2 regions of the Streptomyces sp. YJ-C3 genome follow, and region 1 is predicted to be linked to the other one. Evidence: riboswitches for the same ligand, from Rfam matches in the RefSeq annotation. Region 1 holds a riboswitch; the other holds the start of a gene.

The links. A riboswitch is a leader RNA that binds a small molecule or an ion and turns the genes downstream of it on or off. The one in region 1 is predicted to bind S-adenosylmethionine.
Region 2: it holds a riboswitch for S-adenosylmethionine, as region 1 does, so the genes downstream of both, ACVHNB_RS31250 (aminotransferase class V-fold PLP-dependent enzyme) here and thrC (threonine synthase) in region 1, are expected to answer to the same signal.

Annotation. Positions count from the first base shown of each region.
Region 1 is NZ_CM132685.1:8,495,399-8,510,033, forward strand. Features, by position in the region: gene ACVHNB_RS38475 (PTS transporter subunit EIIC) at 1-979, shown strand, start outside; gene ACVHNB_RS38480 (hypothetical protein) at 1,069-2,118, opposite strand; gene ACVHNB_RS38485 (hypothetical protein) at 2,183-2,359, shown strand; gene ACVHNB_RS38490 (hypothetical protein) at 2,496-2,783, shown strand; gene ACVHNB_RS38495 (DUF6215 domain-containing protein) at 2,762-3,496, opposite strand; gene groL (chaperonin GroEL) at 3,686-5,311, opposite strand; gene ACVHNB_RS38505 (cold-shock protein) at 5,620-5,826, opposite strand; gene ACVHNB_RS38510 (MoaD/ThiS family protein) at 6,259-6,534, opposite strand; gene thrC (threonine synthase) at 6,573-7,871, opposite strand; SAM riboswitch class I at 7,890-8,045, opposite strand; gene ACVHNB_RS38520 (glucosyl-3-phosphoglycerate synthase) at 8,225-9,172, shown strand; gene ACVHNB_RS38525 (DUF7927 domain-containing protein) at 9,211-11,337, shown strand; gene ACVHNB_RS38530 (alpha,alpha-trehalose-phosphate synthase (UDP-forming)) at 11,427-12,809, shown strand; gene otsB (trehalose-phosphatase) at 12,868-13,722, opposite strand; gene ACVHNB_RS38540 (DUF3263 domain-containing protein) at 13,777-14,013, opposite strand; gene ACVHNB_RS38545 (ABC transporter substrate-binding protein) at 14,024-14,635, opposite strand, start outside.
Region 2 is NZ_CM132685.1:6,947,347-6,961,981, forward strand. Features, by position in the region: gene ACVHNB_RS31250 (aminotransferase class V-fold PLP-dependent enzyme) at 31-1,431, opposite strand; SAM riboswitch class IV at 1,655-1,772, opposite strand; gene trpD (anthranilate phosphoribosyltransferase) at 1,857-2,924, opposite strand; gene qcrB (cytochrome bc1 complex cytochrome b subunit) at 3,045-4,682, opposite strand; gene qcrA (cytochrome bc1 complex Rieske iron-sulfur subunit) at 4,679-5,731, opposite strand; gene qcrC (cytochrome bc1 complex diheme cytochrome c subunit) at 5,728-6,537, opposite strand; gene ctaE (aa3-type cytochrome oxidase subunit III) at 6,619-7,239, opposite strand; gene ACVHNB_RS31280 (DNA-binding transcriptional response regulator) at 7,413-7,814, shown strand; gene ACVHNB_RS31285 (Ig-like domain-containing protein) at 7,886-9,139, opposite strand; gene ACVHNB_RS31290 (cytochrome c oxidase subunit 4) at 9,287-9,685, opposite strand; gene ctaD (aa3-type cytochrome oxidase subunit I) at 9,682-11,427, opposite strand; gene ctaC (aa3-type cytochrome oxidase subunit II) at 11,424-12,383, opposite strand; gene ACVHNB_RS31305 (aminotransferase class V-fold PLP-dependent enzyme) at 12,720-14,102, shown strand; gene ACVHNB_RS31310 (carbohydrate kinase family protein) at 14,218-14,635, opposite strand, start outside.

The sequences.
Region 1 (14,635 bases):
CGGCTACAACACGGCGAAGGAGTTCGGCGGCACCCCGATCCTCGGCGGCGCGGTCGCCGCGATCATCGTGTACGCGGGCGTCGCGAACATCTCGGCGTTCGGCCAGAAGCTCTCCCCCGGCCAGGGCGGCGTCCTCGGCGCGCTGGGCGCGGCGGTCCTCGCCGTCTACATCGAGAAGTGGTGCCGCACGTGGGTGCCCGAGGCGATCGACGTCCTGGTCACCCCCACCCTCACGGTCCTGATCTCCGGCCTGGTCACGATCTTCGGCCTGATGTACGTCGCCGGTGAGATCTCCACCGGCATCGGCACGGCGGCCAACTGGCTCCTGGACAACACCGGCGCGTTCGCCGGCCTGGCCCTCGGCGGCCTCTTCCTGCCGCTGGTCATGCTGGGCCTGCACCAGGCCCTCATCCCGATCCACACCACGCTGATCGAGCAGCAGGGCTACACGGTCCTGCTCCCGATCCTGGCGATGGCGGGCGCCGGCCAGGTCGGCTGCGCGATCGCGGTCTTCAAGCGCCTCAAGCACAACAAGTCGATCCGCACCACCATCAAGTCGGCGCTCCCCGCAGGCTTCCTGGGTGTCGGCGAACCCCTCATCTACGGTGTCTCGCTCCCGCTGGGCCGCCCGTTCATCACGGCGTGCGTCGGCGGCGCGGCGGGCGGCGCGTTCATCGGCTTCTTCTCGATGATCGGCGACAAGGTCGGCTCGACGGCCATCGGCCCGTCCGGCTGGGCGCTGTTCCCCCTCCTCGACGGCAACAAGGGTCTGGGCACCACGATCGCCGTCTACGGCGGCGGCCTGCTGGTCGGCTACGTCGTCGGCTTCCTCGCGACGTACTTCTTCGGCTTCAGCAAGCAGATGCTGGTGGAGCTGAACGCGGACTCCCAGGAGACAACCCCGGGCGGGTCCCCGGCGGCCCGCGCCGAGCAGACACCGGCCGGCCCGGCACAGCCGAAGGAACCGGCGAAGATCTGACACCTCGCGTACGAGGAGGGGCGGCATCCCGAGGTCACGGGGTGCCGCCCCTCCTCGTACCCGTCCGCCACCGGGGCCCGGCGGCGGCCTCACACCGCGACGACGGCCCCGTACTCCTTGAACGCCCGCAGGACCAGGGCCAGTTGACGGGGCTCGGCACCGAGCCGTACCTCGCTCCCGTCCGCCCCGTCCGTGAACACGGCGACGTACCAGCCGCGCGACACCGTCTCCCCGTCGCCGGCCCGTACCCGGCGTATCTCCGTCAGCCGCAGCTGCCCGACCGGCACGTCCCGGGCCGCGAACCGGCCCGGCCCGCCGTGCGGCACCACGGCCGCCGGCTGCCCGCCGCCCAGGACGAGGTGCGTGCCGAAACCGTCCGGGTTGTACGCGGTGTCGTCCAGGAAGGCGGCCCGCACGAACACCTCCCGGTCGTCCGGCGGGGGCGGCGCCGCCCCGAAGTCCGCCGGGGCCCACAGCCGCGCCGCCCGCCATATCGGCACGCACAGCGCCCCGGTGACCACGAGACCCACGTACAGGGCGGGCTCCTGCCACAGCGTCGTCGGGCGGAAGTAGCTCAGGGGGATCAGCCAGGCCGCGCTGAGCACCGCCAGCACCACGAACCCCACGGGCGAGGGCCGCACCTCGTCGTGCGGCCGCCGCCGGAACCGGAACCGCAGCGCCGCCACCGCCGCCACGCCCGCCCCGGCGCAGCCGAGCGCCACCACCGCCGCAGCGACCTCGCCGCCGTCCGGCACGGCCAGGTCGGCCGTGTGCCCGGCCCCCGTCACCTGGCGCACCTTCCGCTGCCAGTAGACGAGTTCGACCCGCTGTCCCGGCTGGAAGGCGGCGGCGTCATCGCTGGAGACATTGAGCCGCCCGAACGGCTTGCCGTCCCGGAAGTACAGCCAGCTGTCCCCGCCCGACCTGCTGTGCCCCACCACGGTCCGCCCGACGACGGCGGGCTCCCGGAACCGGCACCCGGCCGACTCCGCGAAGGGCGCACCGGCCCGGCACGGCCCGGCCGCCTTCCAGGCCCGCTCCTCGGCAACCGTCCCCGACACCTTCGTGGCCACCGCCCCCGCAGCGGCCGCCAGCACCACGGCCACCAACAGCAGCCATCCGAATCCCCTCCGCACCACCCGCGCCATCCTGAGCTCCCCCCGCTCCGCTCTTCGCCCGCAACTCCCGTACCAGAATGCCCTCATGGACGATGACCGCGTCTTCATACGCAGCGGTGGGGGCACCAGCCGCTCCGTCCACAACCCGCGCAACCCCATCGGACTGGCCCTGGTCACCGGCTCGCTGCTGGTCGCGGCGCCGACCACTGAGTCACCGCCCGCGGCACCGACACGGGCTTCTGCCTCCACGCCTACGCCCTGAGCAGCCCGAAGACGCGGGGCTACGACGCCCTGGACTTCATCGTCGACGACGGTGTTCTGCCCCACCGCCGGCTGAGCGCCGCCGCCCGCCCCGCGCTCCACATGCGACCGCGCCCGCCCTCCCGCATCCTGGCCCCATGGCTGAGAGCACCCTTTCCAAGATCTCCTGGACCGAGTTCCGCCCCGACCAGCGGCGGCTGGCCACCGGCGCCGCGCTGACCGGCATCGGCATGCTCACCGCCGCCGCGGGCATCGGCGTACTGGTCTACGAGCTGGCGCGCGCGGGCCGCACCTGGACCGGCAGCTGGGACGTCCCGCCCGCCGAGCTGGCGCAGCGCGCGTTCCGGCAGGCCCAGACGGCGGCGACGAGCGCGTCCCGGGCGGGCCGTGACGCGTGGGCCAGTTACGAGGAGGGCGCGTCCTGAGGCAGCGTCGTCCCTGAGTCGAAGCCGGGCACCACCGGGAGCACGTGCTCCGCGACCTCGAGGAGCACGGTCCGGTCCGGGTAGCCGCCGCCGTTGCGCCACACCGCCAGCTCGTAGGAGCCGCCGCGGTTCTTCGGGTCGAGCGCCACGGTGAGCGCCTCGGCCGGTACCCCCTGCGTGCTCTCGGCGTCCGAGCCGTCGAGCCGGAAGCGGATGCCCAGGGTCTGCGTCGAGTAGAAGACCGCGGCGCGGCGCAACACCTTCTGCGCGTGCACGTCACGGCCGAGGAACGCCACGGACTCCGCGTCCACCGGCAGCTTGTCGTACGTCGCCGAGAGCGTCACCGTGTACGTCTCGAACTCGATCCGCGCCGACCGGTACGGGATCTTGCTGCTGCCCGAGCCGATCGACCCGTCGCCGCTGCCGCTCGCGCTCTTGGGGACCTCGCCGGGCGTCCCCAGCCAGGTGGCGAGCTCGCTCTGGTTCAGCGCCTTGCACAGCTGGGCCCCGTACACCCGGCCGGCCGCCTTGTCGCCCTTCTCCGGCGCCCCGCCCGAGCAGGCGGCGGCCTCCGGCGCACCGCCCTGGTCGGACGCCGAGTCCCGCGCGATCGCCCAGAACCCCACGGCGAGCGCCCCCACCAGCGCGACGGCCGAGATGGCCTGCCCCCACGCGTTCATGCTCTTTTCCGGCACACCGTCACTGTCGGCCATGTCCCCCACCTGCCGTGATTGCGCACTACTCCCCAGTACGCGCCCGGGGACAGTAACCCGTGACGATCAAGGGAACAAGAGGATTCCTGTGCGGAACCCGGGAACGGGGAAACGCCCGAGGGCGGCACCCCCTCGTGAAGAGGAGATGCCGCCCTCGGGACGAACAGACCGGCTGAACCGTGAGACGGCTCAGAAGTCCATGTCACCGCCCGGCATGCCGCCCGGAGCGCCCGCGGCAGCGGCCTTCTCCGGCTTGTCGGCGATGACGGCCTCGGTGGTGAGGAACAGCGCGGCGATCGACGCGGCGTTCTGCAGCGCGGAGCGCGTCACCTTCGCCGGGTCGAGGATGCCCTCGGCGATCATGTCGACGTACTCGCCCGTGGCGGCGTTCAGACCGTGGCCGACGGCCAGGTTCCGCACCTTCTCCACGACGACGCCACCCTCAAGGCCACCGTTGACGGCGATCTGCTTGAGCGGGGCCTCCAGGGCGAGCTTCACGGCGTTGGCGCCGGTCGCCTCGTCACCCTCGAGCTCCAGCTTCTCGAAGACCGCGGAGGCCTGCAGCAGGGCCACGCCACCACCGGCGACGATGCCCTCCTCGACGGCCGCCTTCGCGTTGCGAACGGCGTCCTCGATGCGGTGCTTGCGCTCCTTGAGCTCGACCTCGGTCGCGGCACCGGCCTTGATGACCGCAACACCGCCGGCGAGCTTCGCCAGGCGCTCCTGCAGCTTCTCGCGGTCGTAGTCGCTGTCCGAGTTCTCGATCTCGGCACGGATCTGGTTGACGCGGCCCTGGACCTGGTCGCTGTCACCGGAGCCGTCGACGATCGTCGTCTCGTCCTTGGTGATGACGACCTTGCGGGCGCGGCCGAGCAGGTCGAGACCGGCGTTCTCCAGCTTGAGGCCGACCTCCTCGGAGATGACGGTGCCACCGGTGAGGATGGCGATGTCGCCGAGCATGGCCTTGCGGCGGTCACCGAAGCCCGGGGCCTTGACGGCGACGGACTTGAAGGTGCCACGAATCTTGTTGACGACCAGGGTCGACAGGGCCTCGCCCTCGACGTCCTCGGCGATGATCAGCAGCGGCTTGCCGGACTGCATGACCTTCTCGAGCAGCGGAAGGAGGTCCTTCACGTTGCCGATCTTCGAGTTGACGATGAGGATGTACGGGTCGTCGAGCGACGCCTCCATACGCTCCATGTCGGTGGCGAAGTACGCCGAGATGTAGCCCTTGTCGAAGCGCATACCCTCGGTGAGCTCCAGCTCCAGACCGAAGGTCTGGGACTCCTCGACGGTGATGACGCCTTCCTTGCCGACCTTGTCCATGGCCTCGGCGATGAGCTCGCCGATCTGGGTGTCGGCGGCGGAGATGGAGGCCGTGGAAGCGATCTGCTCCTTGGTCTCGACATCCTTGGCCTGCTCAAGGAGAGCGGCGGAGACGGCCTCGACGGCCTTCTCGATGCCCCGCTTGAGGGCCATCGGGTTGGCACCGGCGGCCACGTTGCGCAGACCCTCGCGCACCAGGGCCTGGGCCAGGACGGTCGCGGTCGTCGTGCCGTCACCGGCGACGTCGTCCGTCTTCTTCGCGACCTCCTTGACCAGCTCGGCGCCGATCTTCTCGTACGGGTCCTCGAGCTCGATCTCCTTGGCGATGGACACACCATCGTTGGTGATCGTGGGGGCGCCCCACTTCTTCTCGAGGACGACGTTGCGACCCTTGGGGCCCAGGGTCACCTTGACGGCGTCGGCGAGCTGGTTCATGCCGCGCTCGAGGCCGCGCCGTGCCTCCTCGTCGAACGCGATGATCTTGGCCATGTGAAGTGGTCCTCCCGGACGGGGTGGAAACGCAAACGGACCGTGCTGGTGCCCGCGACGGACGGCCCTTGAGCCTTGTGGTTCCTTGCCCCACCCGGCTCCCGGACCTCACCGACCCGATCCAAGTTCTGTCACTCTCACTCGGAGAGTGCTAACGCCAATGATTAGCACTCGACCCCTGCGAGTGCAAGCGGCTACCACAGATCCCCGACGCCCGCCCCCGGTGCCCGCACAGCACGAAGGGCCCGTACCCCCTGGCGGGGACACGGACCCTTCGCTCGTACGAAGCCTGTCAGTCGTGACGCGCTTCAGCCGGCGGCCAGGCGGACCATGTCGGCCTGCGGCCCCTTCTGGCCCTGCGAGATCTCGAATTCCACTCGCTGACCCTCTTCGAGGGTGCGGTAGCCGTCCATCTGAATCGCGCTGTAGTGGACGAATACATCCGCACCACCGTCGACCGCGATGAAGCCGTACCCCTTCTCCGCGTTGAACCACTTGACGGTGCCCTGAGCCATGCCTAACTCCCCTATTACTGGCCCTTGCGCGAGACCGCACTTCGCGGTCCCGGGTCAGACCTCACTCCCCAAAGGGTTTGGGGGTGTGCGCCGGAACGCGTCGACCGCGGCTGAATGTATCTGCCCAACTGCCGTCTGCAACAGGTCAATCGGACGAGAATTCTGGGCGCCCACGATCGGGGAAACCGGGCCAACTCACCGGATCCCAGGGCAAGTCGGGCCGCACAAATGCCATAAAGAGCTCGAAAGGGCCGGGCACTTTGGCTGCTTCTTGTCGCGGTTCGGGCGAGAACTCATATGCGCCCGTCATGCACCGGGCGGCAGAAGGAAGCGGCTTCCCCAACTGTACCGCGCTCAACCATGCAGAATTGCCCCCTCCGCTTCTCTCGCGGAGGGGGCAATTCACGTAACTCTGCGTGGAACAGGGAAAGATCAGCCGCCGGCGACGGCGGGAATGATCGAGACCCCGGCGCCGTCCGGCGTCGCCGTCTCCAGCCCCTGCTCGAAGCGGACGTCGTCGTCGTTCACGTAGACGTTCACGAAGCGGCGCAGCTTGCCCTGGTCGTCGAGGACGCGGGCGGCGATCCCGGTGTGGTTCTTCTCCAGGTCGGTGATGACATCGGCGAGCGTGGCGCCCTCGGCGCTCACCTCGGCCTGGCCGCCGGTGTAGGTACGGAGAATGGTGGGGATCCGGACGTTGACGCTCATGATGGGTGACTCCCGTTGCTGCTGGGTCGGATGGTGGCTCAGTGGGCGGCGAGACCGGCGTCGCGGAACGCCTCCAGGCTCGGCCGGATCGTCGCGGTCGCCTGCGATGAATCGGCGACGGCGTCGAGCGTCTTGAGCCCGTCACCCGTGTTCAGCACGACCGTGGTCAGGGACGGGTCGATCAGCCCGGCCTCGATGAGCTTCTTGGTGACACCGAGCGTCACGCCGCCCGCCGTCTCCGCGAAGATGCCCTCCGTCTGCGCGAGCAGCTTGATCGCCTCGACGACCTGCTCGTCGTTCACGTCCTCCACGGCACCGCCCGTGCGGCGCGCGATGTCCAGGACGTACGGCCCGTCGGCCGGGTTGCCGATGGCCAGCGACTTGGCGATGGTGTTCGGCTTCTGCGGGCGCACCACGTCGTGGCCGCCCTTGTACGCGACCGAGACCGGGGAGCAGCCCTCGGCCTGGGCGCCGAAGAGCTTGTACGGCTTGTCCTCGACGAGGCCGAGCTTGATCAGCTCCTGCAGCCCCTTGTCGATCTTCGTGAACTGCGAGCCGGACGCGATCGGGATGACCAGCTGGTCGGGCAGCTGCCAGCCGAGCTGCTCGCAGATCTCGTACGCGAGCGTCTTGGAGCCCTCGCCGTAGTACGGGCGCAGGTTCACGTTCACGAAGCCCCAGCCCTCGCCCAGCGGGTCGCCGATGAGCTCGGAGCAGAAACGGTTCACGTCGTCGTAGTTGCCCTCGATGGCGACGAGGTCACCGCCGTAGACACCGGCCATGACGACCTTGCCCTGCTCCAGGTCGTGCGGGATGAACACGCAGGAGCGGAAGCCGGCGCGGGCGGCCGCGGCGCCGACGGCGCCGGCCAGGTTGCCGGTGGAGGAGCAGGACAGTGTGGTGAAGCCGAAGGCGCGGGCGGCCTCGATGGCCTGCGCGACGACCCGGTCCTTGAAGGAGTGCGTGGGGTTGCCGGAGTCGTCCTTGACGAACAACCTGCCCTGCTCGACGCCGAGTTCACGGGCGAGGTTGTCGGCCTTGACCAGCTTGGTCCAGCCCGGGTTCAGGTTCGGCTTCTCGGCGACGTCGGCCGGGACGGGCAGCAGCGGGGCGTAGCGCCAGACGTTGGCCGGGCCCGCCTCGATCTGCTTGCGGAGTGCCTCGGGGTCGCCGACGGGCAGGTCGTACGCGACTTCCAGAGGCCCGAAACACTCGGCGCAGGCGAAGATCGGTCCGAGCGGGAACGTGGTGCCGCACTCGCGGCAGGAGAGGCCGGACGCGGGGCCGAGGTCGACGGTGTTCGCGGCGGTCGTGGTGGCGACAGTCTGTACAGCCATGAGAGGCGAGGCCCTTTCTCCTCATCTTCCTCGCGGCGCATCTCGCCACGAGACGGATTTGGCACCTTCCCTAGCCGGGAGCCTCGCGACGTCGACGATGACAGTCGTACGAGACCGGCTGGAGGGTTGCCGGGGCTTCAACGGGCCGTATCCCTCTGCCCCTCTGGATGAGCGGTATTCGATTGTGTGTCGCGCCCTGATACGCGCTGACACCGGGCGGCGACCCCGACATGCGATGGTCACCGGCCTTGTTCAAGACTGTAACCGACGGCCTGGACCCTTGAGATAGTCGTCCGAACCGCGAGATGGATCACATCGACCGATACCGCCCCGCCGATAAGGAGCCGCAGACCGTGCTGGAAGAAGTCGAGCGCTGGCTTGAGCGGCGCTCCTGGTCCGTGGCCGACCGCTCGTTGCACCAGCTCATCGCCGCGAAGCGCGCGTCCGGCCAGACGGTGAGCGTGGTGCTGCCCGCGCTCGACGAGGAGGAGACGGTCGGGGAGATCGTCGCCGTGATCCGGCGTGAGCTGATGACGGAGGCGGTGCCGCTCGTCGACGAGCTGGTGGTGGTGGACTCCGGGTCCACGGACCGCACCTCCGAGGTCGCCGCGGCGGCCGGGGCCCGCGTCGTGCACCGGGACACGGTCCTGCCGCGGATCCCGGTGCGGCCCGGCAAGGGCGAGGTGCTGTGGCGTTCACTTTTCGTGACGTCCGGCGACATCGTGTGTTTCGTCGACGCGGACCTCAAGGAGTTCTCGGCGGACTTCGTCTCCGGGATCGTCGGGCCGCTGCTGACCGACCCGGGCGTGGCCTTCGTGAAGGCGATGTACGACCGTCCGCTGGGCGGGGCCGCCGGGCAGGGCGGCCGTGTCACGGAGCTGATGGCGCGCCCGATCCTCAATCTGCACTGGCCCCGGCTGGCCGGATTCGTCCAGCCGCTGGGCGGCGAGTACGCGGCCCGCAGGTCGCTGCTGGAGCGGCTGCCGTTCCCCGTCGGGTACGGCGTGGAGCTCGGGCTGCTCGTGGACGCCCTGCACACCGTGGGCCTGGACGCGCTGGCCCAGGTCGACGTGGGGGTGCGCAAGCACCGGCACCAGGACGGGCAGGCGCTCGGGCGGATGGCCGCCGCGATCTACCGCACGGCGCAGCTGCGGCTGGCCCGCGGGCATCTGGTGCGGCCCGTGCTCACCCAGTTCGAGCGCGGGGAGGGCGGCTTCGAGCCGCGGACGTACGAGGTGGACACGGAGGAGCGTCCCCCGATGACCGAAATCAGTGAGTACGCGGAGCGTCGCGTCGCATAGCCACTGAGTGATGATGCTTTTTGCCTACATTGCCGCTTATGTGGCTTAGACACGCAAGAAGCAACCGGCGGCTCACAGGCGCCGCCACCCGCCTCGCCGGGACCCTCGCCGCCACGGCCACGGCCGCCGCGACCCTCGTCGCGGCGGCCGTTCCGGCCTCGGCGGTGGTGGTCGAACCCTTCGCCAAGCGGTACGAGGAAGCCCTCTACGGCGACTTCATCACGCTCGGCAACACCGTGATGCGGTGCCCGACCACGCCCGCGGACGACGCGGCGCGCTGCCGGTCCGCGCAGACGGGCACGAGCACCGAGAACAACAACCAGTTCGACATGCAGTACACGGACACGGCCGGGCTGTCCTCGACGGTCGTCAACTCCTCCACCGGCAAGGTGACGATCCCGCCGGGCGCCACCGTCGCCTACGCCCGCCTCTTCTGGGGCGGCAACGACGGCACGTACAAGCTGGGCCGCAACCAGATCGCGCGCTGCGACACCGCCGGCCCGGCCACCTCCCCGGCCGGTGACCCGCTCACCACGCGGCCCGTGGTGAGGATCGGCGCCGGCGCCGAGACGCCCGTCACCGTGCAGAACGCGGTGCGCACCCCGGCCGAGGTCGGCGGCCCGCACTACTACACCGCCGAGTCCGACATCACCTCGCTGTTCTCCGGCGTCACGACCGGCACCGAGGTGCCGGTCGCGGTCGGCAACGTCTGGGCCCCGACCGGCAAGGGCTGCGTCGGCGGCTGGTCGCTGACCGTCGCCTACAAGTACGACGCACCGAACGCCCAGTACGCGCCCACGCGCCGCAACGTCTACGTGTACGGCGGCCACGTGGTCCAGCAGTCCAAGGACCCCGACACCACGATCGACATCGACGGCTTCTACCGGGCGGGCGGCGGCGACGTGCGCGCCAGCGTCACCGCGTACGAGGGCGACGCGAACGTGGCGGGCGACCAGTTCCTGGTCAACGGGCAGCAGATCGCCGAGGCCGACGGCAGCGGCACCAACAACTTCTTCAACAGCAAGGCCGACGGCTGCGACCAGCCCTGCGACCGCAACAACTTCAGCATCGACGCCAAGGACGTGACGATCCCGTCCAGCGCGCTGCCACCGGGCTCCACCTCGGCCGGCCTGACGTTCCGCACCAAGGGCGACACCTACGTGCCCTCGGCGCTCGCCTTCTCCGTGCCGGTGCCCGACCTGGAGGTCAAGAAGAGCGCCGCGCCGAGCAAGGTCGCGCCGGGCGGCAAGGTGACGTACACGATCACCGCGAAGAACATCGGCGAGGTCGACTACCCGGGCGCCCAGCTCAGCGACGACCTCGGTGACGTGCTGGACGACGCCGACTACAACGGCGACGCCAAGGCCAGCCTGGGTCAGGTCACGTACGCGAGCCCGAAGCTGAACTGGCGCGGCGACGTGCCAGCCGGGCAGACCGCGACGATCACCTACAGCGCCACGCTCCACGACCCGCTCGACGGCGACGGCAAGCTCACCAACAACGTGACCGCCGACACCCCGCGCACCAACTGCGAGGAGGACTCGCAGGACCCGAACTGCGGCTTCACGCCGGTCATCGAGAAGCCGACGCCGCCCACGACGCCCCCGACGACACCGCCGACTCCGCCGGGCCCCACCCCGCACCTGGAGATCGTCAACCGGCCGGCGACCCCGACCGCTCCCCCGTGCGCCACGGTCCGCGACACCATCACCCTGCGCAACAGCAGCGGGACCCCGCGCCGGAACGCCGCGATCTCCTGGCCCACGAAGGGCGCCGTCGGCACCCCGACCGCCTCGGCCGGCACGGTCACCAAGAAGGGCTCGGCCTTCCACTGGACCGGCACCGTGCCCGCCCACGGCAAGGTCGTCATCAAGGAGAACGTCAAGGTCTCCTGCACGCCCGGCGCGGTCACCGTGATCCCGGTGACCGGTGAGGTGCCGAACACCACCTGCTCGGCCCGCGCGCGCGGCGGCGACGACCCGTGCACCGCGGTCATCGTCACCAAGCGGCAGCAGGCCCGGCCGACGCCGCCGCACCCGACCGGCCCCGAGCTGGCCGAGACGGGCGCCGACAGCTCGCAGGCGCTGCTGTACGGAGGGCTCGCCGTCTCGCTGTGCGGGCTCGGCGCGCTGATCCTCGCGGCGGTGCGCGGCCGCAAGGACTGACCTGCCGCTGAGGGCGTTGTATACGGCCGGACCCCTGACGGGGTCCGGCCGTACGTTTGAACGCTTCCGGGCCGGGCTAGCGTGCCCCTATGGCTTCCACTCTTGGTGCTGCTGAGGTTCTCGTCGCGTCCAACCGCGGCCCCGTGTCGTACGCCGTCGGCGACGACGGAACGATCGAGGCGAAGCGCGGCGGGGGCGGTCTGGTGTCCGCGCTCAGCGTCGTCGACGACAAGCTGTGGGTGTGCGCGGCGCTCGGCGACGGCGACCGGGAGGCGGTCCGGCGCGGGGTCGCCGAACCGGGTGTGCGGATGCTGGACATCGACGCCGGCGTGCACGCGGACGCGTACAACGGGATCGCGAACTCGGTGCTGTGGTTCGTGCACCACATGCTCTACCAGACGCCTCTGGAGCCGTCGTTCGGCCCGGAGTTCCGCCGGCAGTGGGCGTCGTACGAGGCGTACAACCGGGCGTTCGCCGAGGCCCTCGCCGAGGAGGCCGCGCCGGGCGCGACGGTGGTCGTGCAGGACTACCACCTGGCACTGGTGCCGGGCATGCTCCGCGAGCTCCGCGACGACCTGCGCATCGGGCACTTCTCGCACACGCCCTGGGCGCCCGTCGACTACTTCCGGATGCTGCCCGACGACATCGCCGAGCAGCTCCTGAACGGGATGCTCGGCGCGGACCGGCTGGCCTTCCTGACCCGGCGCTGGGCGGACGCGTTCACCGAGTGCTGTACGCGGATCCTCGGGGGCACGTCGGGGACGCGGATCGGGGTGCACGGGCTCGGCGCCGACGCCGACTTCCTGCGGGAGCGCGCCCACCGGCCCGATGTCGAGGAGCGGCTCGCCGCGCTGCGGGAGCAGGTGGGCGCGGACCGCAAGGTGATCGTCCGGGTCGACCGGACCGAGCTGTCGAAGAACATCGTGCGCGGGCTGCGCGCCTACGAGCTGCTGCTCGAGACCCGTCCCGAGCTGCGGGAGAAGGTCGTGCACGTCGCGTTCGCGTACCCCTCGCGCCAGGACCTCGCGGTGTACCGCGACTACACGGACGAGGTCTCCCGCGTCGCCGAGTCGATCAACTCCCGCTTCGGCACCGAGGGTTGGACGCCGGTCGTGCTGCACGTCAAGGACGACTTCGCGCGCTCGCTCGCGGCGTACCGGCTCGCGGACGTGGCCCTCGTCAACCCGATCCGCGACGGCATGAACCTCGTCGCGAAGGAGGTACCGGTCGTCTGCGACGACGGTTGCGTGCTGGTGCTGTCCCGGGAGGCGGGGGCGTTCGAGGAACTGGGCGAGGACGCGCTGGTCGTCAACCCGTACGACGTGACCGGGACGTCCGCGGCGCTCGCCGCGGCGCTCGCCATGCCGGAGGGGGAGCGGGCGGAGCGAACGAAACGGCTGGCTGCCGCCGGGACCGCGCTGCCCCCCGGGCAGTGGTTCCTGGATCAGCTGGAGGCGCTGCGTCAGGACTGAGGTTCTGGGCTGTGTCGCCGGGTGCGGGTGAGTGGGGCCGCACCCGGCGACGAGACGGTCACCCGGCGGACGAGGACGCCACGGCCCCGAGCCACCCGAGCAGGCCCACCACCTCAGGCGGGCCGTCGAGCACCAGGTCCGCCCGCTCCGCCAGCTCGGCGATCACCGTGTCCGCCGCCACCAGCACCCCGGGCATCCCGTCGGACCGCAACTTCTCCACCGCCGCGAACGCGGGCAGGTCACCCAGGTCGTCACCCGCGTACAGGACGGACTCCGCGCCGACCTCACGGACGTACTCGGTGAGCGCCGCCCCCTTGTCGACGCCGGGCGGGCGCAGTTCCAGGACCATCCGGCCCGGCTCCACCATCAGCCCGTGCCGCGCGGCGAGCGCGGTCAGCGGTGCGCGCAGGGTCTCGAACGCGCCCTGGGGGTCGCTCGCGCGCCGCGTGTGGACCGCGACGGCCCGGCCCTTCTCCTCGACGTACGTGTCGTGCCACAGCCCGGACTCGGCCAGCACGCCCGGGAGTTCGGAGCGCACCGCGGCGACCCCGGGGTGCGGCGCGGGGGCCCGTACGGTGCCGGTGACCGCGTCCCAGCGCTCGGCGCCGTAGTGCCCGAGGACGACGAGGTGCTCCAGGCCGGGCACCCCCGCGAAGCCGCCGTGCCGGACCGCGACCCCGGCGGGCCGCCCGGTGATGACGGCGACGGAGGCGACCCTGGGCGCCAGCGCGGCGAGGGCCGGTACGGCGTCGGGGTGCGCGCGGGCCTGCTCGGGGTCGGGGACGATCGGGGCCAGGGTCCCGTCGAAGTCGACGGCGACGACCGCCCGGGAGGGCCGGGCGACGATAGCGGCCAGGCCGTCGCGCCCGGCGGAGGTGGTCGGGGTCCAGAGGTCGTCCTGGGGGCTCACCATGCGACCGACCTTAGCCGCGGCACGGCCGTCCTGGGGGCGTGGGGAACCCCGGTCTCACCGCTCCCGGCGCCTGCTGTCGCGGACCCGCCGCAACCGGTTCACGGTCACCGGCGCGTGCTCCAGCGCCCGGGGATCGTCGAGCAGCGCGTTCAGCACCTGGTAGTAGCGCACCGGCGCCAGGTCGAGCTCCTCGCGGATGGCCCGCTCCTTGGCGCCCGGCGACTCCCAGCCGCGCCCTTCGAACGCGAGCACCGCGCGCTCGCGTTCGCCCAGGCCGGGAAGGTCGTCCATGCCCGCCACGCTACTCGGCGGATTCGGCGGCCGCCGCCTGGTTCTGGATCCGGCCGAGCACGGCGCCCGGGCTGGTGTTCGCGGTGAGCGCGGAGCCGATCTGGTCCTTGATGTCGGCGCTGACCGAGGCCCAGGACGTCTTGCCGACCGGGTAGATCTCGGAGTTGGTGAGGCTGGCCAGGAACGGCCAGAGCTTCTTGTCCTCCTGGGCGTCGGACATGGTCTCGGAGGCGCTGTTGGTGACCGGCAGCAGGTCGTACTCGCGGGAGAAGTCCAGGACGTTCTTCTCGCTGTAGACGTAGTTGAGGAACTCGCCGACCTGCTTGCTGTGGCCGTTCTGCTTGAACGCCATCATCCAGTCGGCGACGCCCATCGTGGACCTGGCCGGGCCGTTCGGCCCCGGCAGCTGCACGGTGCCGTAGTCGACGCCCTGCTTCGCGGCCATGCGCATCAGTGTGGGGTGGCCGTTGAGCATGCCGACCTCGCCCTTGGCGAACGCGGCGAAGGCGGTGGCCCGGTTGAGCTTGCCGGGCGCGGTGGGGCCGGTCAGGCCCTTGCCGACGAGGTCGTTCTTCAGCCAGTCGAACGTCGCGACGTTCTGCTTGGAGTCGATGGTGTACGA
Region 2 (14,635 bases), 1.5 Mb from region 1:
TCGTGGCTTTTCGTGGGTTGCTCGCGTGCCTTACGGGGCCGGGACGCAGCGGCCCTCTTCGGTGCGGTAGCTCCAGGCGGCGCCGTCCCGGACCAGTTCCTTGACGGCCGCGACGAAGCGCTCGACGTGCTCGTCCGGCGTACCCGCGCCGAAGCTGACCCGGATCGCGTTCAGCGACTTCTCGCCGGGCGCCGCCTCCGGAGCCCCGCACTCGCCCTGGGTCTGCGGGTCGGAGCCGAGCAGGGTGCGCACGAGCGGGTGGGCGCAGAACAGACCGTCCCGCACACCGATCCCGTACTCGGCGGAGAGCGCGGCGGCGAAGTGCGAGGAGTTCCAGCCCTCGACGACGAACGAGATGACGCCGACGCGCGGGGCGTCGTCCCCGAACAGGGACAGCACCTTCACCTCGGGCACCGCGGCGAGCCCCTCGCGCACCGTGCGGATCAGGTACTGCTCGCGGGCGACCAGGGTGTCGAACCCGGCCTCGGTCAGCGCCTTGCAGGCGGAGGCGATGGAGTAGACACCGATGACGTTCGGCGAACCGGCCTCGTGCCGGGCGGCGCTCTCGTGCCACTCGACGTCCACGCCGCCGTCCGTGCGCCGGGCGACCTTGCGGGAGGCGCCGCCGCCGGCGAGGTACGGCTCGGCTGCGGTCAGCCAGTCCGAGCGCCCGGCGAGCACACCGGAGCCGAACGGCGCGTACAGCTTGTGCCCGGAGAACGCGATCCAGTCGACGTCCAGCTCCTGCACGGAGACCGGGTGGTGGGGCGCGAGCTGGGCGGCGTCGAGCACGATGCGGGCACCGTGCGCGTGAGCGGCCGCCGCCAGCTCGCGCACCGGCCAGAGCTCACCGGTGACGTTGGAGGCACCGGTGACGCAGACGAGGGCCGGACCGTAGGGGTCCCGGTCGGCGAGGGCCCGCTCCAGGGTGGCGACGGCCTCCTCCGGGGTGCGCGGCGCGTTCAGGTACGTCACCCGGGCGTCCCGCCAGGGCAGCAGCGACGCGTGGTGCTCGGTCTCGAAGACGAACACCTGGCAGTCGGCGGGGAGGGCGGCGGCGAGCAGGTTCAGCGAGTCGGTGGTGGACCGGGTGAAGACGACCTGGTCGTCCTCGCGGCAGTCGAGGAACTCGGCGACGGTGGCGCGGGAGTTCTCGAACAGGTCGGTCGACAGCTGGGAGAGGTACCCGGCACCGCGGTGCACGCTGCCGTAGTACGGCGCGTAGGCGGCGACGTCGTCCCACACGCGCTGCAGGGCCGGCGCGCTGGCGGCGTAGTCGAGGGCGGCGTACGTCACCTCGCCACCGGTGACGAGCGGCACGGTCACGTCCCGGCCGAGCACCGGCAGCGGGGCCCCACAGGCGGGGTCGGCGGACTCGACGGACTCGACGGAGGAGGTGGTGGCGATGGCGGTGGCAGGGTGAGCGGACATGGCGGTATCTCCCGGCAGGACAAGGCGCAATGGCTGTGAGAGCCCGCACGGAAGCCATCAACCGGCTTACGGCGTACGGGAATTGACCTCGACGTGCGGAACGGAGAGGTCCGTCGCACGGAGGGTGATGGAGATGGAGAAGGGGCTGTGAAGCCCTAGCACATTCGCTTGCTCACGAGACTGCTCCCTCAAACGACCCAGGACCCCTGGAGAGTTCGCGAGGGGTCCGCGCTTGCCGCAAGCCTTGCTGCTTGCGGCCTGGTCTTCACCCGGGGCACCCCGCCACGGACGGAGGGTTGCCGGACAGCCGGCCGGGGCCGAAATCGCTGTCACTCATGACCTTGAAAAGCATCCTGCCACACGATCCCGATACGGCAAGGGCGCAGTCCACGATCTGGACTGCGCCCTGCGTCACACCGTCGCTCTCACGGCCGGTTGCTGGCCGCCACCCACCGCTCCAGGGTGGCCTTCGCCGCGCCGGAGTCGATCGACTCGGCCGCGCGGTCCATCGCGGCTCGGATCTGCTCGGCGAGCGTCCCGGTGCCCGGTCGTACGGCCACCAGCGCGGCCGCCGAGTTCAGCAGGACGGCGTCGCGCACGGGCCCGCGCTCCCCGTCGAGCAGCCGCCGCGCGACCTCCGCGTTGTACGAGGCGTCCGCGCCGCGCAGGGCCTCCACCGGCACCAGGTCGAGGCCCACGTCCCGCGGGTCGAAGGACTCCTCGCGCACGGCCCCGTCCCGCACGACCCACACCCGCGAGGTGGCCGTGGTGGTCAGCTCGTCGAGCCCGTCGTCGCCGCGGAACACCAGGGAGGAGTTGCCGCGCTCGGCGAAGACCCCGGCCACGATGGGCGCCATCCGCGCGTCGGCGACACCGACGGCCTGCGCACGGACCCGCGCCGGGTTGGTGAGCGGGCCCAGCAGGTTGAACACGGTGCGGATGCCGAGCTGGCTGCGCGCCGCGCCCGCGTACCGCAGCGCCGGGTGGAACTTCACGGCGAAGCAGAAGGTGATGCCCGCCTCCTCCGCGACCTGCGGGACGCGGGCGGGGGTGAGCTCCAGGTTGACGCCGAGCTTCTCCAGCACGTCGGACGCGCCGGAGGCCGAGGACGCGGCGCGGTTGCCGTGCTTGACGACCTTCACACCGGTACCGGCGATCACGATCGCGGACATGGTGGAGATGTTGACGGTCTTCGCGCCGTCGCCGCCGGTACCGACGATGTCGACGGTCTCCCCCGGCACCTCGATCACGTTGGCGTGGTCGTACATGGCCCGGACCAGACCGGAGATCTCCTCCACGGTCTCGCCCTTGGACCGCAGCGCCACCACGAAGCCGGCGATCTGCGCGTCGGTCGCCTCGCCCCGCATGATCCGGTCCATCGCCCAGGCGGTGTCGTCGGCGCTCTGGTCTCGGCCGTCGAGCAGACCGTTGAGGACGGCGGGCCAGGAACGGCCCGCCGCGGTGTCGCCTCCAGCGGGGTGCAAAGCGCTCATGGCCGCTCCTGTGATGTCAGTGAGAATTCCGCGGTCCTACCTTATCCAGCGCCGCGGACGGCAAAGAGCCCCCGTCCAGTGCCTGGACGAGGGCTCCTGCCGTGGCGGACAGTTCAGAGATCAGTGGTGGCCGTGGCCGCTGGTGATCTCCTTGTACTCCTCGGCGGTGGGCTTGGGGATCTGGTTGTTCTCCCCGTAGTAGCCCTTCGACAGCTTGGCGCGCGCCTTCTGCAGGCGGGACACCTTGCGCTCGACACCGTTCTCGTCGACCGCCGGGCCGAGCTCGACAGGCTTGTACTGCTCGTGCGCGGTGAGCGTGTGCAGCGCCTCCGCGTCGAGCGGCTCGTGCACCTCGATGAACTCACCGTGCGGCAGGCGCTTGATGATGCCGGACTCGCGTCCGTGCAGCACCTTGTCCTTGTCGCGGCGCTGGAGGCCGAGGCAGATCCGCTTGGTGGCGATGAACACGAGGACCGGCACGACGAAGAAGCCGATCCGGACGAACCAGGTGATCGCGTTGATCGACAGGTGGAAGTGCGTGGCCCAGAGGTCGTTGCCACCACCGACGAGCAGGACGAAGTACCACGAGATCCACGCGGCGCCGAAGGCGGTACGCGTCGGCACGTTGCGCGGGCGGTCCAGGATGTGGTGCTCGCGCTTGTCGCCGGTGACCCAGGACTCGATGAACGGGTAGACCGCGATCGCGACCAGGACCAGCGGGAAGATGATCAGCGGGACGAACACACCCAGGACGAGCGTGTGACCCCAGAGATTGATCTCCCAGCCCGGCATCGTACGGATCAGGCCCTCGGAGAAGCCCATGTACCAGTCGGGCTGAGCGCCCGTGGAGACCTGGTCGATGCGGTACGGGCCGATGGCCCAGATCGGGTTGATCGAGGCGATCGCCGCGATGACCGCGATGACGCCGAAGACCAGGAAGAAGAAGCCACCCGCCTTGGCCATGTAGACCGGCAGCAGCGGCATGCCGACGACGTTCTTCTCGGTCTTCCCGGCACCCGCGAACTGCGTGTGCTTGTGGTAGAAGACCAGGATCAGGTGGGCCACCATCAGGCCGAGCATGATGCCCGGCAGCAGCAGGATGTGGACCGAGTAGAACCGCGCGACGAAGTCGCCGCCCGGGAACTCGCCGCCGAAGAGGAAGAACGACAGGTACGTGCCGACGATCGGCACGGACAGGACCGCGCCCTCCATGAAGCGGACACCGGTGCCGGAGAGCAGGTCGTCCGGGAGCGAGTAACCGGTGAAGCCGGTGAACATGCCGAGGACGAACAGCAGGAAGCCGAACAGCCAGTTGATCTCACGCGGCTTGCGGAACGCGCCCGTGAAGAACACGCGCATCATGTGCACGAACATGCCGGCGAGGAAGATCAGCGCGGCCCAGTGGTGGATCTGCCGGATCAGCAGACCACCGCGCACATCGAAGGAGATGTGCATGGTCGAGTTGAACGCCTCGGACATCAGCTGTCCCTGCAGCGGGACGTAGCTGCCGTGGTACTCCACCTCGTTCATCGACGGGTGGAAGAACAGCGTCAGGTACACACCCGTGAGGATGATGATGATGAAGCTGTACATGCAGATCTCGCCGAGCATGAAGGACCAGTGGTCCGGAAAGATCTTGCGCATGTTGGACTTGGCCAGGGAGTAGATCCCGAGGCGTCCGTCCGCCCAGTCGGCGACGCGCTCGCCGGCCGGCGCCTTCTCGCGAGAAGGCGCGTCGTTGCTGGTCGTAGTACTCATCCGCGCTCCCAGAAGGCAGGACCGACGGGCTCCGCGAAGTCGCTCTGCGCCACGAGGTAGCCCTCGTCGTCGACGCCGATGTGCAGCTGCGGCAGCGCGTGACCGGCGGGACCGAAGATCACCCGGGCACCGTCGGAGAGGTCGAAGGTGGACTGGTGGCAGGGGCAGAGCACGTGGTGCGTCTGCTGCTCGTACAGGGAGATCGGGCAACCCACGTGGGTGCAGATCTTCGAGTACGCGACCACACCCTCGTGCGACCACTCGAGTTCCTGCTTGTCCTTGATGTTGTCCGGCTGGATACGGACCAGCATCAGGGCGGCCTTGCCCATGACCTGCTGGAAGTCCTCGTCGTGCTCCTCCACGCCCTCGGGCTTGGCGAAGGTGAGCGAACCGACCGAGATGTCCGAGGCACGGAGCGGCTCGTTCGTGTTCATGTTGACGAGCTTCAGGCCCTTCTTCCACGCCGTGTGGCGCAGCTTCGTGCCCGGCAGCGGGCCGAGGTCACGAAGAAGGACGACGCCGGAGAGCGGCACCAGGGCCAGCGCGCCGAACAGCGTGTTGCGGATCAGCTTGCGCCGGCCGAACTGCGACTCGCGCGCACCGTCGGCGAAGTCCGCGAGGACCTTCGCCTTGACCTCGGGCTCGGCCTCGATCGGGTGACGCTCCTGGGCCACCTCGACGTCGGACATCAGGGTCCGGGCCCAGTGGACCGCACCCGCGCCGATGCAGAACAGAGCCACACCGAGGGTCATGCCCAGCGCGAAGTTGAGCGCGCTGATGTGACCGAGCGGGAAGACGTAGATGCTCTTGTCGACGTCGATGGTGACGTACGAGGCGATGAAGCCGACGGTGGCCAGCATCGAGATCGTGAACAGCATCGCCACGACGCGCTCGGACCGCTTGGCGGCCCGCTCCTCGATGTCCTGGATCCGGTGCTCGTGCTCCGGCAGCCCCGGGTCGGCGAAGGGGTCGTCCTTCACCGCGACCGAGCCGTGCTCGGTGTCGTGCCCGGTGGGCAGGTTCTCTTCTGGAATGTCTTGGCTACTCATGACTTCTTGGCCTTTGCGGTCCGAGCGGCGACCCAGATGGCGACGGCGACCAGGGCGCCGAGACCGAAGATCCAGGCGAACAGACCCTCACTGACCGGGCCGAGCCCGCCCAGCTTGAGACCGCCCGGGCTCTGCGTCTTGTCGCCGTTGACCGCGTCGAGGTACGCGATGATGTCCTTCTTGTTCTGCTTGGTCATCGTCGTGTCCGGGAAGGACGGCATGTTCTGCGGGCCGGTCTGCATGGCCTCGTAGATGTGCTTGGGAGCGACGCCCTCGAGGCTCGGCGCGAACTTGCCGTGCGTCAGCGCGCCACCTTCACCGGTGAAGTTGTGGCACTGCGCGCAGTTGGTGCGGAACAGCTCGCCACCCTTGGCGATGTCCGCGCCGTCCGGGCTGTAGTCCTGCGAGGTCGGCGCGACCGGACCGGCACCCAGCGAGGCGATGTACGCCGCGAGCTGGTCGATCTCGGCCTGCGAGTAGATGACCTTCTTGCGCGGGACCTGCGCGCCGGGCTGCTGGGCCGGCATACGGCCCGTGCCGACCTGGAAGTCGACGGCTGCGGAGCCGACACCCACCAGGCTCGGACCGTCGGAGGTGCCCTGACCGCCGGTTCCGTGGCAGCTGGCGCAGCCGACGGAGTAGAGCTTCTTGCCCTCGTCGATGGCGAGGGACTGGGAGGTTTCATCGGCCTGCGCCTTGTCCGCGGGCGCGAACGCGGCGTACAGCCCCCCGGTGGCCGCCAGCGCGAGGAGTAGGACGACGACCGCCGCCAGCGGATGGCGTCGTCGTGCGGAGAGCTTTTTCACGGATTACCCCGGTGTCAGGATCTTCTGCGTCGGTGCTGCGGGAATGTTTCGGGTGCTTCGCCCGATGCTGCGATCTGCGAACTACTTGATCAGGTAGATCGTGGCGAAGAGGCCGATCCATACGACGTCGACGAAGTGCCAGTAGTAGGACACGACGATGGCCGCGGTCGCCTGCTCGTGAGTGAACTTCCGGGCCGCGTACGTCCTGCCGAGGACGAACAGGAAGGCGATGAGGCCGCCTGTCACGTGCATGCCGTGGAAGCCGGTGGTCAGGTAGAACACCGAGCCGTACGGGTCGGAGGAGAGCGAAAGCCCGTCCTTCTTGACCAGCTCGGTGTACTCGAAGACCTGACCGCCGATGAAGATCGCACCCATGATGAAGGTGACGATGAACCACATCCGGAGCTTCTTCACGTCACCGCGCTCGGCGGCGAACACGCCGAGCTGGCAGGTGAGGGAGGAGAGCACCAGGATCGTGGTGTTCGTCGCCGAGAACGGAAGGTTCAGGCTCGAGGCCATTTCCTTCCAGTGCTCCGGTCCCGTCACCGATCGCAGGGTGAAGTACATCGCGAAGAGGGCCGCGAAGAACATCAGCTCGGAACTCAGCCAGATGATGGTTCCGACGCTGGTGAGGTTCGGTCGATTGACCGACGGGTGCGCGTGCCCGGTTTCTACTGTCGTTGCTGTCGCCACGACCGACATTATGTCGGTCGCTTATCTCGCCCTCACTCCGGGGGGTGCCGTTCGGAGTGTCTGGGGGGTGTGTCCAGCCCATATGGCCCATCGGAGGCCTGTGCGAAGCGCTGTTGACGGGGTGTCGGGAGGAGTAGGCTCCGCGCCAGAACGCCTTAGGACGCCGATGTCTCGGAGGAACGATGCAGTCGACCGCGACGGTTCTGGTCTACAGCGACGATGCCAATACGCGTGAGCAGGTTCGCCTGGCGACCGGCCGCAGGCCCGCGTCCGACGTTCCCGAGGTCCAGTTCATCGAGTGCGCGACGCTCCCCGCGGTCCTCAAGGAGCTGGAGCGCGGCGGCGTCGACGTCTGCGTCCTGGACGGCGAGGCGGTCCCCGCGGGCGGCATGGGCGTGTGCCGGCAGATCAAGGACGAGGTCTTCCGCTGCCCGCCGGTGCTGCTCCTGATCGGCCGCCCGCAGGACGCCTGGCTGGCCACGTGGAGCCGCGCCGAGGCCGCGGTGACGCTGCCGGTCGACCCGGTCGAGTTCGCCGAGGCGCTGGCCTCCCTGCTGCGCTCCCGGCTGGCCGTCGGCGCCTGAGGCCCCGCTGAACGGGCCGACTCCCGTACGTCCGCGACGTACGGGAGTCGGATGTCTCACACCCGGCGGGCTCAGACCTCGGGGCTGAGCCGCGCCTGGCGCACCGGATCGGGCTTGCCGGTGGTCGACAGGGCACTGCCCTCGCCCCACTTCTTCCAGCTGACGTTCCAGTCGCCGAACCCGTTGCCGAACGGGTCCATCTCCTCGCCGTAGCTGTTGACGACCTTCACGATGTCGCCCTCGCGCACCGTGTCGAAGAACCAGGCGGCGTTGTCGGTGCTCATGCCGGTGCAGCCGTGGCTGACGTTCGCGTAGCCCTGTGAGCCGGTGGACCAGGGCGCGGCGTGCACGTATTCACCACTCCAGGTGACGCGGGTGGCGTAGTACACCGGCAGGTCGTACGAGTCCGAGGAGCCCTCGGAGATGCCGATGCTCGTACCGCGCATACGTACGTAGTACTCCTTGCCCAGCACGACCTTGACGCCGTTGCGGGTCTCGAAGCCGGGCTTGCCGGTGGTGACCGGGATCTCGTTGATGGCCTCGCCGTTGCGGTAGACCGTCATAGAGTGCGAGCCGGCGTCGGTGACGGCCTCGACGCGGTCGCCGGTGGTGATGGTCAGGGGCTTGCTCTCGCCGCCCCAGAGGGTGTCGGTGACCTTGATGCCCTTGAGGTTGCTGTGCGCCGTGATGGTGGCGTGGGCGGGCCAGTACTCCTTGGGGCGGTAGTGCAGCGTCTTGCTGTCCACCCAGTACCAGGAGCCGCCGTCCGCGGCGGGCTTGGACTCCACCTTCAGGGCGCGCTCGACGATGGCGCGGGCCTTCTCGTCCTTGACGGCCTTGTTGAGCTCGGCCGTGATGGGCTGGCCGACGCCGTACTTGCCGCCGTCGGGGCCGAAGGTGACCTTGAGGGACTTCTCCTTGCTGGGGTTGCCCGTCTCGAAGTTGAGGACCTTGCGGCCGGGCGCGCCGTCCTCGTCCTCGGTGCTGACCCGGACCGTGTACTGGGCGTCTGCGGCCAGCGGGGACGTGGTGTGCCATCTGCGGCCGTCGGCGGAGAGTTCGCCCGCGACGTAGCGTCCCAGGGCGTCTGTGGCGGTGACGTCGGTGATGCGCCCCTCGTCACCCTGCGCGGTGACTTCCAGGGGCTTGTCCGGATCCGCCTTCTTGCTGCCCACGGGCCCGCTGAAGGAGATCTGGCTCGCCGCGTCGTAGGGCTTGGCGGAGAGCGGGTGGCCGGAACTGCCGCACGCCGTGAGGCCGGCACCGAGTGCGGCCACCAGCAGGGTGCAGCCAAGAACCGTACGGATGCGCGGTGAGTGGTTCATGAACACACCGTATGAAGGTTCGCCCGGTCCAGCGCGGCGAATGAGCCGCACGGGGCATAGCGGCGTGTCGCGCGACACGCCGAAGGGCCCGGACGCTCCCTCAGGAGTGTCCGGGCCCTTCGGGCACGGGAGTTCGGAACCGGGTTCCTACTGGTTCTGGTTCTCGCCGCGGTAGTACTCGAAGACCCAGCCCCACAGGCCGAACATGATCACGGGGGCGGAGAAGTACAGCAGCCACCAGCCGAAGACGACGCCCATGAAGGCGAGCGCGCCACCGACGGCCAGGGAGAGCGGCTGCCAGGAGTGCGGGCTGAAGAAGCCCACCTCACCGGCGTCGTCCGCGACGTCGGCCTCCTTGTTGTCCTGCGCGCCGGTGTCGACCCGCCGGGCCGTGAAGGCCAGGTAGTAGCCGATCATGATGCACAGGCCGAACGCCAGGAAGAGCGCCGTCGTACCGGCCGGCTCCTTCGACCACACGCCGTAGACACCGGCCATGATCAGGACGAAGAGGCTCAGCCAGATGAACATCTTGCCTTGGACCTTCACTTGCCGGCCTCCTTGCCGCCAGCGAGGGCTGTGTCGCCCTTGGCACCGTGGCCAGCGTTCTCCAGCTGGTCCAGGGCCGCGATCTCAGGGTGATGCAGGTCGAACGCCGGCGATTCGGAGCGAATGCGCGGCAGGGTGAGGAAGTTGTGCCGCGGCGGCGGGCAGGACGTCGCCCACTCGAGCGAACGGCCGAAGCCCCACGGGTCGTCGACCTCGATCTTCTTGCCGTACTTGGCGGTCTTCCAGACGTTGTAGAGGAACGGCAGGATCGACAGACCGAGCACGAACGAGGAGATCGTCGAGATCGTGTTCAGCGCGGTGAAGCCGTCGGCCGCGAGGTAGTCCGCGTAACGACGCGGCATGCCCTCGACGCCCAGCCAGTGCTGCACCAGGAACGTGCCGTGGAAGCCGCAGAACAGCGTCCAGAAGGTGATCTTGCCGAGACGCTCGTCCAGCATCTTGCCGGTGAACTTCGGCCACCAGAAGTGGAACCCGGCGAACATCGCGAAGACGACGGTGCCGAAGACCACGTAGTGGAAGTGCGCCACCACGAAGTACGAGTCCGAGATGTGGAAGTCCAGCGGCGGGGCCGCCAGGATGACGCCGGTCAGACCACCGAAGGTGAAGGTGATCAGGAAGCCGATCGCCCAGAGCATCGGTGTCTCGAAGGACAACGAGCCCTTCCACATCGTTCCGATCCAGTTGAAGAACTTCACGCCTGTCGGTACGGCGATGAGGAACGTCATGAAGGAGAAGAACGGGAGCAGTACGCCACCGGTGACGTACATGTGGTGCGCCCACACGGTCACGGACAGACCCGCGATCGCGATCGTCGCGCCGATGAGGCCGGAGTATCCGAACATCGGCTTGCGCGAGAAGACCGGGATCACTTCGGAAATGATTCCGAAGAATGGCAGGGCGATGATGTACACCTCTGGGTGTCCGAAGAACCAGAAGAGGTGTTGCCATAGCAGCGCGCCGCCATTTGCGGCGTCGAATACATGGGCACCGAACTTGCGGTCCGCCTCCAGGGCGAACAGCGCGGCCGCGAGGACCGGGAAGGCCAGCAGGACCAGCACACCGGTCAGCAGGACGTTCCACACGAAGATCGGCATACGGAACATCGTCATGCCCGGAGCGCGCATGCAGATGATCGTGGTGATGAAGTTGACCGAGCCGAGGATCGTGCCGAAGCCGGAGAAGGCCAGACCCATGATCCACATGTCGGCGCCGATGCCCGGCGAGCGGACGGCGTCCGACAGCGGGCTGTAGGCGAACCAGCCGAAGTCGGCGGCGCCCTGCGGGGTGAGGAAGCCACCCACCGCGATCAGCGAGCCGAACAGGTACAGCCAGTAGGCGAACATGTTCAGTCGCGGGAACGCGACGTCGGGGGCACCGATCTGCAGCGGCATGATCCAGTTCGCGAAGCCCGCGAACAGCGGCGTCGCGAACATCAGCAGCATGATCGTGCCGTGCATCGTGAACGCCTGGTTGAACTGCTCGTTCGACATGATCTGCGTGCCGGGACGGGCCAGTTCGGCGCGCATGAAGAGCGCCATCAGACCGCCGATGCAGAAGAACGCGAACGACGTCACCAAGTACAGCGTGCCGATCGTCTTGTGGTCAGTGGTGGTCAGCCACTTGATCACGGTCGCGCCGGGGCTCTTGGGCCGAGCCGGCAGCTCGTTCTCGTACGAGTCGTCAGCTGCGGCCGCACCCTGGGGTTCGTTGAGGATGCTCACAGGTTCTTCGTCTCCCGGTCCTTCTCGTGGTCCGTCTGGGCGATGCCAGCCGGGACGTAACCGGTCTGCCCCTTCTTGGCAAGGTCCTTGAGGTGCTGCTCGTACCGCTCAGGAGAGACGACCTTCACGTTGAAGAGCATCCGGGAGTGGTCGACGCCGCACAGCTCGGCGCACTTGCCCAGGAAGGTCCCCTCCTTGTTGGGGGTCACCTCGAAGGCGTTGGTGTGGCCCGGGATGACGTCCTGCTTCATGAGGAACGGCACCACCCAGAAGGAGTGGATGACGTCACGCGAAGTGAGGACGAAGCGGACCTTCTCGCCCTTGGGGAGCCAGAGGGTCGGGCCGGGGTTGTTGGTCTGCGGGTTCCGCGTACCAGGGGTGCCGACCTCGTAGACGCCGCCGGCGTTCGCCGGGAAGTCCTCCTTGAAGCGCCCGGGGATCGCCTCGAGCTCCTTGGAGGTCTTGGCGTCACCGGAGACACCGGGCACGTTCTCGACGTAGTTGAAGCCCCAGCTCCACTGGTAGCCGACCACGTTGATGGTGTGCGCCGGCTTGTCGTCGAGCTTGAGGAGCTTCGACTCGTCGCGCGCGGTGAAGTAGAAGAGGACCGACACGATGATCAGTGGAACGACCGTGTACAGGGCCTCGAGCGGCATGTTGTACCGCGTCTGCGTCGGAACCTCGATCTTGGTGCGGCTGCGCCGGTGGAAGATGATGCTCCACAGGATCAGTCCCCATACCAGCACGCCCGTGGCGAGCGCTGCCGCCCACGAGCCCTGCCAGAGGGAGAGGATCCGGGGACCCTCTTCCGTAACCGGGGTGGGCATACCAAGACGAGGGAAGTCCTTGTATGTGCAACCGGTAGCGGTTACCAGGATCAGGCCCGCAGTCAGCACCTGCGGCAGCTTCCGCCGCATCGGGCGCCGCGACGAGCGGTCGGAGCCGTTGGGACTCACGTAGCGCCTTCCCGAGAGTCTCGCCCGCGCTGGTTGGCTACGGCCGTCTCGCTGGTCGCTCGCCGCCCTGGCACACGGGCAGGGGTTTGGATGTTTATGCGGACCAAACCCTACTGGACGCTATTTGGGGTCGCGCGGGGAGGGTGCCTAACGCGCCGCGGGTCACTCCGAAGGGTGGGATGAGCCTGCTCCGGGGCGTTTCTGACGGGGGGTCGGAGCCGCCCGCCGGGGTGGGGGTTTTGTCCGTTCGCGTGTGCGGGTCCGTTGTGGTCGCCCGCGCCGTTCCCCGCGCCCCTCACCGGGCTGCGCCGTCCCTGGGCGCATTAGGTTTGCTGCGTGTCGTACTTCGATGTGGCCTCGTCCGCTCCTCTGCATCCCGTCGCCCGGCAGGCCCTGCAGGCCTCGCTCGATGAGGGCTGGGCCGATCCGGCACGGTTGTACCGGGAAGGACGACGGGCGCGGCTTCTGCTTGACGCCGCGCGCGAGGCGGCCGCGGAGGCCGTGGGATGCCGGCCGGACGAACTCGTGTTCACCTCGTCGGGCACCCGGGCCGTGCACGACGGGATCGCGGGGGCGCTCGCGGGCCGTCGGCGTGTCGGGCGGCATCTGGTGGTCTCCGCGGTGGAGCACTCGGCGGTGCTCCATTCGGCGGCGGCCCACGAGGGCGACGGCGGTTCGGTCACCGAGGTGGGCGTGGGGCGGGAGGGCACCGTGTCCGTCTCGTCCTACGCGGATGCGGTGCGGGCCGACACCGCTCTCGCGTGTCTGCAGTCGGCCAACCATGAGGTGGGGACGGTGCAGCCGGTCGCCGAGGTGGCCGAGGCGTGCCGGGCGGCGGGGGTGCCGCTGCTCGTGGACGCCGCGCAGTCGCTGGCCTGGGGGCCGGTCGAGGGCGACTGGTCGCTGCTCACCGGGAGCGCCCACAAATGGGGCGGGCCCGCGGGGGTCGGTGTGCTCGCCGTGCGGAAGGGGGTGCGGTTCGCGCCCCAAGGCCCGGCGGACGAGCGGGAGTCGGGGCGGGCCGCCGGGTTCGAGAACATTCCGGGCGTGGTGGCCGCCGCCGCGTCGCTGCGGGCCGTACGGTCCGAGGCCGCCGGGGAGGCGGCACGGCTGCGGGAGCTGACGGAGCGGATCCGGGCGCGAGTGCCCCGGCTGGTGCCGGATGTGGAGGTCGTCGGCGACCCGGTGCGGCGGCTGCCGCATCTGCTGACGTTCTCGTGTCTCTATGTCGACGGGGAGACCGTGCTGCACGAGCTGGACCGGGCGGGCTTCTCGGTGTCGTCCGGGTCGTCGTGCACCAGCAGCACGCTGACGCCCAGCCATGTGCTGCGGGCGATGGGCGTGGTGAGCGAGGGGAACGTACGGGTCTCGTTGCCGCTCGGGGCCGAGGAGGCGGAGGTGGAGCGGTTCCTGGAGGTGCTGCCGGGTGTGGTGAGCGGCGTGCGGGAGAAGCTCGGGGTCACCGTGGCGGCGGGTGGTCAAGGAGAGGAGGAGGCCGTCACCGTGGACGCGCTGGGCCTCACGTGCCCGCAGCCCGTGATCGAGCTGGCCCGGGCGATCGGGCGGGTGCGGGTCGGGGGCGTCGTGACGGTGGTCGCCGATGACGAGGTCGCCGCCGTGGACATTCCTGCCTGGTGTTTCACGCAGGGGCACGAGTACGTGAGGTCCTCGCCGAGGCCCGGCGAGGCCGTCGCTCATGAGGTACGGAGAGGGCTGTAGGGGGCGCGGGGAACTGCGCGAGTGACCCACGACAAGCCGCGGACGCGTCTGCTCGGTCGATGAGCAGACGCGTCCGCGGCTTGTCTGTGGCTGGGCGCGCAGTTCCCCGCGCCCCTTATGCGCCCAGGTAGGACTCGACTTCCTCAGCGGCAGCGTCACCGTAGGCCTTGCGGAACCGGTCCATGAACGGCGCCCGGCGCAGCTCGTACTCCTGGGTGCCCAGGGTCTCGATGACGAGCGTGGCGAGCATGCAGCCGACCTGGGAGGCGCGCTCCAGGCAGACGCCCCAGGCGAGGCCGGACAGGAAGCCGGCGCGGAACGCGTCGCCGACGCCGGTCGGGTCGATCTTGGCGTTCTCCTCCGGGCAGCCGACCTCGATGGGCTCCTCGCCGACCTTCTCGATGCGCACGCCGCGCGCGCCGAGGGTGGTGACGCGGTGGCCGACCTTCGCGAGGATCTCGGCGTCGGTCCAGCCGGTCTTGGACTCGATGAGGCCCTTCTCGTACTCGTTCGAGAAGAGGAACGTGGCGCCG